2 regions of the Neobacillus sp. SM06 genome follow, and region 1 is predicted to be linked to the other one. Evidence: riboswitches for the same ligand, from Rfam matches in the RefSeq annotation. Region 1 holds a riboswitch; the other holds the start of a gene.
The links. A riboswitch is a leader RNA that binds a small molecule or an ion and turns the genes downstream of it on or off. The one in region 1 is predicted to bind cyclic di-AMP.

Region 1 (6,313 bases):
ATTCACAAAAAATCCATGAAAAAATAAATAAATCTAGTATTTTTAAACTACTTCTGATTGAATCTTCATGTTATTCTATTTTGAAAACCCTTTTTCTCCCAAACTGTGTTTATGAAATTTTTTTAAATAAAAAAACAAACCTGAAAGAAGGTGAAGGTAATCAATTAAATGATTTTCTATACTTAAAAATAGCTATGTAAACTTTTTTGCTTCGCAAATCTACTTTTTAAGGAGGATCATTTTTATGGGGCACGATATTTCAGGATACAATAAAAAAGGTGAAGAAATTGCTTATGCCCGTTTCAGCATGGGGAATCGTAATGCGATTATTCTGTACAATTTACTTGAATCAGTTACATCCTATGCAGGAGTTAGCGGTTCAGGCCGCAGTTCCACTTTTTCAAAACAACAAATGGAAAAGTCTTTGCAAGCTTGCAAACAATTTTTCAACAAGAATGCTGCTTCCTTCTCAGGCAATGAATTCTTGGAGTGGGATCAAAAGCAAATCCAAACTTTTATACAAGGCTGTTTAGAAACAGCTCAAAAAGAAGGGGTTGTCAGAGTGTATTTTGGCTAATCTTTTTAAAATCTTTTACTGAAACCTCGATACTGAATGATTAACAAATCCCGCTGCAGAGACTCCTCCAAGAATAAAACCATTCAGAGTACTTCCCGTTTTTTATAAAAATGCACTGACAAACCACATACGGCTTGTGGGGAGCAGTATACAGAAGAGTAATAGCTGCCTCTCCCTGGCCGCATTAAATCTGTTAAAATAGAATGATAAACGCAAGTTATCATTGAATCGGAGGCTTATTTGAAAATGGCCAGAAATACCGACCATTTTCCAGAATGCTGTAAAATAGATCTTGATTCAAAAAACTTCGAGTTTTGTCAATATGATGATTATCATCGACTAGGGATGTACAAGATTGAATCAAAAGGGAAAAAGCGGAATCCTTTGAAAAGATCCGCTTCACCGGATTTCCATTTTTTAATACTATCTATCATAAAAAGGAGAGGGAAAATACTGTCCTGTCTGATAAGGAACTGACCTCAACCAAGGAATATAACTAACCGGGTTCACGGTGATCGCATATTTGAACATATTGTTCATTGTGGAGTCCATACCCATAAAAGACATTGACATCACCATATACATTGCTTTTATTGTGTTAAATTGACTAAATTCTGTTACATAGACAATACGGTTCGCCATTTCACCGATTTGTCCTTCAGTCCATAAAATTCGATCTGCCATAAAGCCAATTTGATTCTCTGTATATAATACACCATTTAAAGCTTGAGTAAATGTGTCTGCCCCCATTTGCCCAACATATACAATTGCATTGCTTGTAGCCACTGCATTTCACCTCCCGATAGTTAGGATACGTATGGGCAATATAAAAGGTGAGGAAAACCTAGGCGTGACCTCAGCGGTAAGAACCCCTTTGTTACCAATTTATTGACTCGTGTTTGACCGTACTTTTGGCCAATGCCTTTTTGGCTCTTCCTTCTATGTACACCAGATCTTCGCTTAACTGGGAATAAGCTCTTATGTACTGACCATTTTGTAACCTCATCCATTCACAACAATTCCATCTTCGTATGCTACCTTCAGCAAAATCGAGACATATAGCCGGAAAGCTGTAACATTAAACCATCATTCATCATTGGAAAATCCTTCGTTAATTTTACCAAGCCGGACATTGAATCAACTCCTATTCGTTTTCTCTCTTTTTATATATGGAACTACTGCATAAAAGGAAAGGGTCATTAAAAAGCTTTTCGACGCAGGTGATCACCCGGACTTTGGATTTAGTTGGGATAAGAAAGGATCACTTCAAAATTTGGTATTTTTTAATGGTTTTGGGCATTTTAAAAGGGAATAGAAAAGAAGAATGAGGTGAAATCGTTTATGGTATCGAAGAGGCATTTTCTGTTTAATCTGTCAATTATTATGATTCCTTGGTTATCGTTAATCTTTATGGGAAAGCGTAGTCTAAAGCGTTATTCTGTTGCAGGCGTTTTTATTGTTGTTTTTGAGATCCTAAATCATCTGTATGGCCATAAGAGAAAGTGGTGGAAATTTTACGATCGGCGAAAATCATTTCTAAAGGATGAGCTCCCCTTTAGTATTGGTCCATATATGCCGGTTTCGATGTGGCTGCTTAAATCTTCTTACGGAAACTTCAAAAAATTTGTCTTGCTCAATGTTATTTCAGATGGGTTCTTTGCCTTTCTTTTGATTGATATTCTTAAAAAATTAAAAATTGTCGCTCTCAATCGGTTAAATCATTTTCAGTTTTTTATCTACCTGCACTACAAAGCGTATTTATTATATGGCGTACAGTATTTATACGAAAAAACAAAAAGAATTAGGGAGCAAACGCTTTGAAATTGTAAAAAATAGTGTAAGGAAGAGCAGGATCAAGTTTTTTTGAAGTGAAAACGTTTTATTCGACCCCATTCAATTCATTCGTTTGTTTTTGCGTTATTTTTATCCTTTACAAGATGGTTTCTTCGGAGTAATATCATGCTCAAAGGAAGCAATTTCATATTCGCCTAATCCTGAAAGGGAACGGAGGAACCACTTTTTTGGGGTTAATTCTACTAATTCGTAGAAGGGATGTAAACTCTTTCGCCATCCTAACCCGTCAGCTAACTTCGTCGGCTAAAAGCGAAGGAGGTCAGAAGACCACCTTTTGAAAGGTGCTTTTTTTGTGTATTTTTTTACAAAAAAAGACATTTTTCATTTTGTGTGGCCTTTTTTTATTGTCAAAATTTTAAAAGGATGTCTGCTAAAGGGAAGGGGTCATTAGTGAATTAACGAAAACAAAAAATGTTGTACTCAGTTAAGATGGATTATTTGGCAAACTTATATTTATTTAATGCCAAGAATATGGGGATACATTAGGAAAGGTGAACGATCATGACATTTAAACGGTTACTATTTGGCCGTCCGTTGAAATCCGAAGAAGCAGAAGGTGAAAAAATGCCGATATGGAAGGCTCTACCGATTCTATCATCGGATGCTCTTTCATCAGTCGCTTATGGAACGGAAATGATTTTGCTTGAACTTGCAACAGTTGGAGCCTTTGCATTCTCTTTTTCCTTGCCGATTGCAGCTGCTATTATTTTGCTAATTACGATTCTCATTATTAGTTATCGGCAAGTGATCGATGCATATCCCCAGGGCGGGGGAGCCTATATGGTTGCAAAAGAAAACTTAGGGGTGATGTGGGGTCGTTTGGCAGGCGTATCGTTGTTGATCGACTACACCTTAACGGTTGCTGTTTCGGTCTCTGCGGGTGTACTTGCGATTACGTCAGCTTTTCCGGCTTTAGCCCAATGGATTGTTCCGATCGGACTTCTTTTTACTTGGTTTATGGTCTGGATGAATCTTCGCGGGACATCGGAATCGGGAAACGTATTTGCCTTGCCTACGTATTTATTTATTTTTTGTATGATTGCTCTGGTTGGAAAAGGCTTATTTGATTGGGCAACGGGTGCAGGATCGGCAGCCTACCGCGTTTCCATTCCTACTGAAATCCCAGCCAGCTTGACGTGGTTTGTTTTGTTAAAGGCCTTCTCATCAGGATGTTCAGCAGTCACCGGGATTGAAGCAATTTCCAATGCTGTACCGCATTTTCGAAATCCGGCTCAGAGAAATGCTAAAAGGACAATGCTCACATTAGGTGCGTTACTGGCAGTAATTTTTGGCGGCGTGACCATTCTTTCGCAAGCTTATTCGATTCAACCGGATCCAACAGGGACGAAGACTGTTTTATCAATGGTTGCAGCGGATGCTTTTGGCAGGGGAGTATTTTTCTATATCATTCAGTTTGCCACTATGCTGATTTTAATATTGGCGGCGAATACAAGTTTTAATGGATTTCCTATTCTGGCATCGATTATGGCACAAGATAAGAATATGCCGAGGATGTTCAGTAATCGAGGGGAAAGGTTGGCTTTTAACTATGGAATCATTACACTCGGTGTATTATCGAGTATCTTATTAATTGTATTTCGTGGCAGAACGGAAGCGTTGATTCCTTTATATGCGATCGGCGTGTTCTTGTCTTTTACGATGGCGCAAATAGGGTTGGTTTTAAAATGGAGCAGAGAAAAGTCTCAAAAATGGAAACGGAAAGCTTTCATTAATGGAGTGGGAGCAGTTGTCACATTCTTCGTTGTCATCATTTTTAGTATAACTAAATTTCAAGAAGGGGCCTGGATCGTCATTATCATCACCCCGCTCTTATTGTTGTTGATCACTCAAATTAACCATCATTATCAAAATGTGGCGAAGCAACTGAAAGTCGATTTAACAGCGCCAATTGAGACAGCGGATACCGTAATCATCATTCCCGTGGCAGGTATTCATAAAGTGGTAGTATCAACCATTGCCTTTGCAAAATCCCTTACTCCGAATGTTGTAGCGTTTTATGTGGCTTTTTCTCCAGAAGATGCGAAAAAAATGGAGGAAAAATGGGAAAAGTGGAATCCAGGAGTGCGCTTGGTAGTCGTCGTTTCGCGTTACCGTACTGTTATTAAGCCGTTAATTGAATTTATCGGACGCGCTGAAAATCGGTATGGTAAAAAAATGAAAATCACTGTGCTCTTACCTGAGTTTATAACACGAAAATGGTGGCATCGCCTTTTACACAATCAATCAGCATTTCGGATCCGTGCGATCCTTTTTGCAAGAAAAGACGTGGTTGTCGCTACCGTTCCATTTCGTTTAAATGATTAAATAAGAAAAGTCCAATGGTGAAGCCATTGGGCTTTTTGTGATGAATAAAAAAGAATAGCCAGGAAAAACTAGTAATATACATTTATTAAGGGGCGCAAAGCATGGAGCAAGTATGTTCGATTTGTGGCAGCGGTAAAGAGAATCATAAAAATGGAGAGTCATTCGTACTGATCATTTGTGACAATTGTTTAAAAAACGAAGACTTGCAGCCTCTATGGGATCACCTTTTTTTTTATTAAAATAAATGGTTTTTTCGATAACTAGAACGGATTTATTGTAGCCAACAGACAACGACCAAGAGCTCCGTTGTCTGTTGGCTATGGAGATATTTTTATAGGATAAATCCAATTTACTTCAATAAATTTTTTCCTTTTTTTACTCTTAAATAGCCATCAATACCCACAGCTTCGAAATATTTTGCCCATTTCATTAAAGCCAAGTTGGTCCAAATGTAGCCGAAGTTGTTAAAGGAGCCGGCGGCAATGAATTGTAAATTCAAGAACATTGCCACTAATGCACCCCAGAAGACTTTAAATCCAAAAATGATTACCAATCCAATTAGGAGTTCAAAAGCTACAACGAGAAAATCAGTAAAGGCAGGCATATTCAAAAAGATATTGTCGGCTATCCAGGCGAACGTCTTGTTTATGCCGAGCGGGTCAAAACGTTGGGCATTCGGACCAATGGCGGCGACCAGCCCTTGGATTTTACCCTGCGCGTTCAGCTTTCCATCACTTAACCACGCTAATTTCTCCCAGCCGGCTTCAAACCATGCCCATCCGTAAATCACCCGTGCAATCGTGAAAACGCCAACGACAATTGCCGATTTCCAATCCTTAAAGACTTTTGATAAGGCATCTGAATAAGTTTGCATAAATGATTCCTCCCAATCATTTTTTGAAGAGAAAATTCTCCCTTCAGCAAAAATATATAAACAGATGCAACAAAAAAGAAATCCAATTGTCGACTAAATTGTGAAATTTAAATGCAAAAGAAAGAAACAGATCCTTGTTTAGGAATGTGAAAAAATAGGAATTCCACCCAATGTATATGGGATAAACTTCGTATTGGATCTTAGTAGTCGTTAGTTTGGTTTGCAAAAAAGCAGAACCCTGTTTGCATGGATTCTGCTTATGAGCAATAGGTTATTTTACTGCAAAATTTCCTGGATTTTTGCCAAGATCAATTGTTCTGGGGCTGCGCCTTCCTGCTCGGCTTTACCATCGTTGATGACGGTTTTCGGCACGCCCATTACATTGTGCTTGTTGGATAAATCCGGAAATTCCATTGCTTCGATCATCTCACCTTTAATGTGAGGATTGATCATTGCCATATGGTGAGCCACGCGAACTGCGCGGGGACAATATGGTCAGGTGGGTGTGATAAAGACGGACAGTGTGACGTCCTCATTAATTTGCTTCAAGGCTTCAATCGTTTCCGGGCTTAAATCTGTATGATTGTTGGCGACGTCAACGATATCTTCAATCAACGTGCTGAATTCATACCCGGAAGGAATCCCGTAAAAATGGACACCCGTATCCTTTTCATCCTCATCGA
Region 2 (6,313 bases), on a different contig from region 1:
CCCCTTTATCCATTGTTTCGTCTGGCGAAGGCGATATATTAATATCATGATTACGTCGAATGGCAATGACACTTAAATTAAATCGGGCTCGAAGATCAATTTCCCTTAATGATTTCTTGGTCATATTATCAGGAATTTTTATTTCTTCAACACTATAATCTTTCGATAACTCAATAAAATTAAGCACATTGGGAGATAGAAGCTGATGGGCTACACGGATTCCCATATCCCTCTCAGGGTGGATGACCCAATCAGCCCCAACTTTATATAAAACTTGTCCGTGAAGCTTGTTGACAGCTTTCGCAATTACCTTACGAACGCCGAGTTCTTTTAATAATAGTACCGTTAAAATACTTGCTTGAATGTCGTTTCCAATTGCCACAATGACTGTATCGATATTCCGAATCGCAATCGATTTTAACGCTTCGGCATCCGTTGAATCCGCAATTAAGGCATGGGTGACATATGGATGGGCGTCCTCCACCCTTTCTTCATTCATATCGACACCCAAAACTTCCTGTCCTGCTTCAAATAACTTTGAGGCCAAGCTTAATCCAAAGCGGCCAAGGCCAATTATTGCATAAGTTGTTACCACTATATTTTCACCTTTCTTTCCGTTTCATTAACCAATCATGATTTTGCCTTTAGGATAGCGGAATGCATCTGGATTTCGGCGAATGGTTACCGCAAACGCGATGGTTAAAGGACCTACTCGTCCAGCAAACATTGCAAAGATAATGAGTAGCCTGCCAATCGGCGATAGATCTGGTGTCAATCCCATCGATAGCCCCACTGTTCCAAAAGCAGATGTCGCTTCAAATAAGATCATTAAAAAATCTTTCCCATGTTCGGTAATTGTCAATAACATCGTTACCAGCATGACAATAAATAATCCGCTGATCGTAACAGTTAACGCTTTGTAAATGGTCTCATAGACAATTCGCTGGCGGTAGAAAATGACATCTTCTTTTCCTCGAATTTGCGACCATACTGCACCAATTAACGTAATAAAAGTCGTTGTTTTGATACCGCCGCCTGTCGAACCAGGTGATGCACCGACAAACATTAAAAAAATGATTAAAAAGAGTGATGATTGCGTCATGTCTCCAATATTCAGTGTATTGGCACCCGCAGTTCTCGGTGTGATAGCTTGAAAAGAGGATGCAAGAATTTTTCCTAAAAAGGACAATGGCTTTAATGTTTTGGGATTCATGTATTCCAGTGCAAAAATGCCAATTGTTCCTGCAATGATTAACACAGCTGTCGTCAGCAGTACTACTTTCGTATGCAGCGATAATTTCCGCACTTGCCTGTACTCAAATAATTCGTTCAAAACAATAAACCCAATTCCGCCAAGAACAATCAATGCATCAACTGTTAAGTTAACGACCGGGTCTTGAACATAACCTGTTAAACTGCGAAAGTCACCCATAATATCAAAACCGGCATTGTTAAAAAGTGAGATTGAGTGGAAAATGCCAAAATAGATTGCTTTTCCAATGGGCATATCAAAAGAAAAACGAATAGAAAGCAACATGGCTCCAGTAAGTTCAATAACCGCAGTAAAAATTAGAATCCGTCTTGCTAATCGAACCACGCCTTCCATGGACAAATTATTCAATGACTCTTGCAGCAGGATTCTTTCTTTTAAGGAAATTCTTTTTCCCAAAAGGAAAGCAAACAAAGTGGCAAATGTCATAAATCCAAGTCCGCCTATTTGAATCATCGATAAAATAACCACTTGGCCGAAGATGGTAAACGTTGATCCAGTATCGACAACAACGAGCCCTGTAACACAAGTGGCAGAGGTTGCTGTAAAAAGCGCATTTAAAAATGATAAGCCTTTGCCATCTACTGTCGATATCGGCAAAGTTAACAAGGTTGCACCTATAAGAATAATCGCACCAAATCCCAAAACGAGTATTTTAGGAGGGTCAAAATAAAATTTTTTCCTCACTATTTTTCCTCCCAGCAATTTTCATTTACCCTATACATTTACATCAAATAACGAAAATAAACATAAACCGTTGAAATTAAAATGGAAACAATCATGATTGGAAAACCGATCACCAAAAATCGCATAAATGAAATATGATGGCCATTCTTTGAAGCAATCCCAGCAACAACTAGATTGGCGCTGGCGCCGATTAATGTGCCATTCCCGCCCAAGCACGCACCAAGGGACAAACTCCACCAAAGCGGATCCAAATTCGTAATTCCTAGAGTCCCCATTTCTTTTATGAGCGGTATCATTGTAGCGACAAATGGAATATTGTCGACAAAAGCAGAAATGAGCGCGCTCATCCACAGTACAAGAAAAGTGGTCGATTTTAATTCTCCACCTGTTAAGGACATCGCTTTTTTCGCCAGCGCCCCAATTAAACCGGTTTCGACGAGTCCCCCTACAATCACAAACAATCCAATAAAAAAGAAAAGGGTCGTCCATTCTATTTTTTCCAAGGCAACTGCCAAATATTTGTCACCGGTGACAAGGAGTAATAAAAATGCGCCAATTAACGCAATGGTCGCCGTTTCCAGATGGGTAAACTGGTGGCTAAAAAATCCGACCAACGTTAGAAAAATAATGAGCAAACTTTTTTTCAGCAAAACCGGATCCTTTAATTCTTTGTGGGCATCTTTTTTTAGTAGCTCTTCTTTGTACTTCATTGTTGTACGCAGCTGTTTGCGATAAAAAACAACTAAAAGAGCGATCGTGACAATCAAGATCAATAGATTAATGAGCGTTAAATTCTTGATAAACGCATTAAATGTTAGTCCCTTTACCGCACTGCCGATCATAATATTAGGCGGATCGCCAATCATAGTCGCCGTTCCACCAATATTTGACGCAAATACTTCCGATAACAAATACGGAATCGGACCTACTTTCAGTTGGTTTGTAATGCTTAATGTCACCGGGACAACAAGTAAAACCGTTGTTACATTGTCTAAAAAGGCGGAAGCAATAGCTGTAAAAACACTTAATGCCACTAAAATTTTAATTGGATCCCCCTTCACTTTTTGTGCTGACCAGATGGCGATATACTCAAAAACGCCAGTTTGAGCGGTTATTCCAACGATCACCATCATTCCGACAAGCAAGCCAATTGTATTGAAATCAATATAGTGAATGGCTGCTTTTTGATCAAGAATTCCTAGTGCAACCATTAGCAAGCCACCGAGCATCGCAATCGTCGTTCGATGAATTTGTTCTGAAATGATCATGGCATAAGTAAATAGAAAAATGACTAAAGCAATTAGTTCCTGTGTTCCCATTCATTTCACTCCTGTTTCTAAATCTTGCTGTTCTAGGAAGTTGTATTCTTTCCATCCATAAAGCAAAAAAACACTAGGGAACCCCTTAGTGTCTAAAACTAAGAAAACCATTTCCCTGCGCTTACGAGGTTAGCTGACGGACTCGGATTCTCAACAAACCCTACCTTAAAAAGGATTCGCCCCAAACCGGCTAAAAATTAGCCAATGTGGTTCCCCCGCTCAAATTTGATTCAGCGATCATTTCATATGTACAAGGAAAAATATACTACTCCAATGAACGAATGTAAACAATCCCTTCACACATTAAAGCCTTATTTATTGAAAAAATTTTTTCCGCTCTACCTATATGATTTATACAAAGACTGTGTTGACCAAAATTTTAATAGCGCCGAATGTAAATAGCGGCAATGTGTACAAATTTGTATCATACTTCACATCTTTCCATTTGGTTTTCTCTTTATAATAAAATCACCTTCAAGCATTGGATGATCCCTTTTTGATTGGGCAATCTACGATTAATCGGGTTAAAAGGAGGATTTTCATGAATCAAGGAACAAAACAATTAGTCATTCAAACATCGAGTCTAATTGCAGGATTTATGGTTTGGGTGCTTCTGTCTTCATTAATGCCTTTTATAAAATCGGATATCCAGTTAACATCTCCCCAGCAAGCTTGGGTGACAGCAGTTCCAGTCATTCTCGGTTCCATTCTTCGAGTGCCAATCGGGTACTGGACTAACCGCTTTGGGGCGCGTACATTATTTACAATCAGCTTTTTAGTTATGCTTGCCCCCATTTTTATCATTAGCTTCGCCAACACTTTACTTTTGCTATTGCTAGGGGGATTTCTTCTGGGTGTCGGCGGTGCAATCTTTTCGGTCGGGGTAACTTCCTTGCCTAAATACTACCCGAAAGAAAGGCATGGTTTCATTAATGGCATTTACGGTGCCGGAAATATCGGTACAGCTGTAACCTCGTTTGCCGCACCTGTTATCGCAAATGCTTTCGGATGGAGATCAACGATTAAAATTTTTCTTGTTCTTGTTCTTGTTTTTGCTCTTATAAATTTTCTTTTCGGAGACCGGCATGAGAAAAAAGTCAATAATCCATTAACAGAGCAAATAAAAGAGGTATACAAAAATCCAAAACTGTGGTTTTTAAGCTTGTTTTACTTCATTACTTTTGGAGCATTTGTTGCATTCACGATTTATCTGCCGTCTTTCTTGGTGAATCATTTTGAATTGTCAAAAGTCGATGCCGGGCTGCGGACTGCGGGATTTATCGTTGTCGCGACACTATTCCGTCCAGTCGGGGGCTGGCTTGGGGACAAAATTAACCCTTTTCTTATATTAATAGGCGTCTTTTTTGGGCTGACTTTTGCAGGATTTTTGTTATCCTTTACACCTTCCCTGCCCATTTATTCGTTCGGCAGCCTGCTCGTTTCTTTTTGTGCAGGAATCGGCAATGGGGCGATTTTTAAATTGGTACCTTTTTATTTTACGAAACAAGCAGGAATTGTTAACGGAATCGTTGCTGCAATGGGAGGGTTGGGCGGATTCTTCCCGCCATTGATTCTGACCATCCTATTTAATTTAACTGGTCATTATGCGATAGGGTTTATGTCATTGTCAGAGTTTTCCCTCGCAAGTTTAATTTTGGTTGTATGGCTGTTTTATCAGGAAAAGCTTGAAATCTCAGCAAAAATTATTAAATCAACCACAGAAGGAATTATCGTCACAGATGCTAACGGTGTCATTCAAATGGTCAATCCTGCATTTTCTAAAATTACCGGCTACTCGCAGGATGAGGTTGTAGGAAAAACGCCAAGCGTTCTTCAGTCAGGTGAGCATACTAATGAGTTTTATCACAAAATGTGGGAAAATTTACGAAGCAATGGCTCATGGCAAGGACCAATTTGGAATAAGCGAAAAAATCAAGACGTTTATTTAGAATGGTTAACCATTTCCGCTATTAAAAATGATGCAGGCGAAACTAAAAATTTTGTGGGTATGTTTAATGAGTTAAAACAAGACGTAGTAAAGGATTTAAAACCATCTGCAAAAAGGTCTTCTTCTTGAGGACCTTTTTTTAATTGATCCATCCCTCTGAGAAGATATTTTTACAACTTTATGTCCATTTCTCTCCGTTCACAGTTCGTTCACTTAAAATGTGACGTACCTCACAATCTTTCAGTGTTTCTCTCTTTTAAGATTAACAATGTAAATCGCGAATCATTTGATACTTTAAAAATTTGGAGGAAACAATATGGCAAGACTAAGTTATTGGAATCCAGAGGATGAAAAGTTCTGGAATAAAGAAGGGAAAAAACATGCCAATCGGAATCTATGGATTTCTGTTCCAAGCCTGATGTTGGCTTTTGTCGTTTGGCAAATCTGGTCAGTTGTCGCAGTTCGGTTGAATGATATCGGCTTCCATTTTTCCGAAGAGCAATTATTTACCCTAGCAGCAATTCCCGGTCTCGTTGGCGCAACCTTGCGTTTTGTCTATACTTTTGCAGTTGGAACAATCGGGGGAAAAAACTGGACAGTGATTTCAACTGCCATTTTGGCGATTCCGGCGATCGGAATAGGCTTTGCTGTTCAAAATCCTGAAACGCCTTTTTCGGTAATGCTTTTGCTTGCAGCCCTTTGCGGATTAGGCGGAGGCAACTTCTCCTCTTCATCTGCAAATATCAGTTTCTTTTTTCCAAAAAAAGAAAAAGGAACAGCGCTTGGGATTAATGGCGGTTTAGGAAATATGGGCGTGTCTGTTGTTCAATTTGTTACACCGTTAATTATTACTTCTGGAACTTTTGCATTCATTGGCGGAAATCAAGTTATAGCGAACGGCCAAAAAATCTGGCTGCAAAATGCTGCGTTCATATGGGTTATTCCAATTGCTATTCTGACGATTCTTGCCTTATTTGGGATGGACAATGTTCCAAATGCAAAACAATCTGTTGCTGATCAATTTGTAATCGTCAAAAGAAAACATACGTGGATCATGACCGTACTGTATGTTGCAACGTTCGGTTCATT

Region 2: it holds a riboswitch for cyclic di-AMP, as region 1 does, so the genes downstream of both, ACQYAD_RS10970 (SLC13 family permease) here and ACQYAD_RS01480 (APC family permease) in region 1, are expected to answer to the same signal.

The regions. Positions count from the first base shown of each region.
Region 1 is NZ_JBNWEO010000007.1:67,648-73,960, reverse strand. Features, by position in the region: gene ACQYAD_RS01495 (hypothetical protein) at 245-577, shown strand; gene ACQYAD_RS01490 (hypothetical protein) at 1,001-1,363, opposite strand; gene ACQYAD_RS01485 (hypothetical protein) at 1,919-2,398, shown strand; cyclic di-AMP (ydaO/yuaA leader) riboswitch at 2,553-2,691, shown strand; gene ACQYAD_RS01480 (APC family permease) at 2,933-4,756, shown strand; gene ACQYAD_RS01475 (DoxX family membrane protein) at 5,106-5,630, opposite strand; partial or broken gene ACQYAD_RS01470 (thioredoxin family protein) at 5,907-6,113, opposite strand; gene ACQYAD_RS01465 (hypothetical protein) at 6,126-6,313, opposite strand, start outside.
Region 2 is NZ_JBNWEO010000015.1:276,563-282,875, reverse strand. Features, by position in the region: gene ACQYAD_RS10980 (potassium channel family protein) at 1-595, opposite strand, end outside; gene ACQYAD_RS10975 (TrkH family potassium uptake protein) at 623-1,957, opposite strand; gene ACQYAD_RS10970 (SLC13 family permease) at 1,996-3,276, opposite strand; cyclic di-AMP (ydaO/yuaA leader) riboswitch at 3,380-3,522, opposite strand; gene ACQYAD_RS10965 (nitrate/nitrite transporter) at 3,818-5,353, shown strand; gene ACQYAD_RS10960 (NarK family nitrate/nitrite MFS transporter) at 5,541-6,313, shown strand, end outside.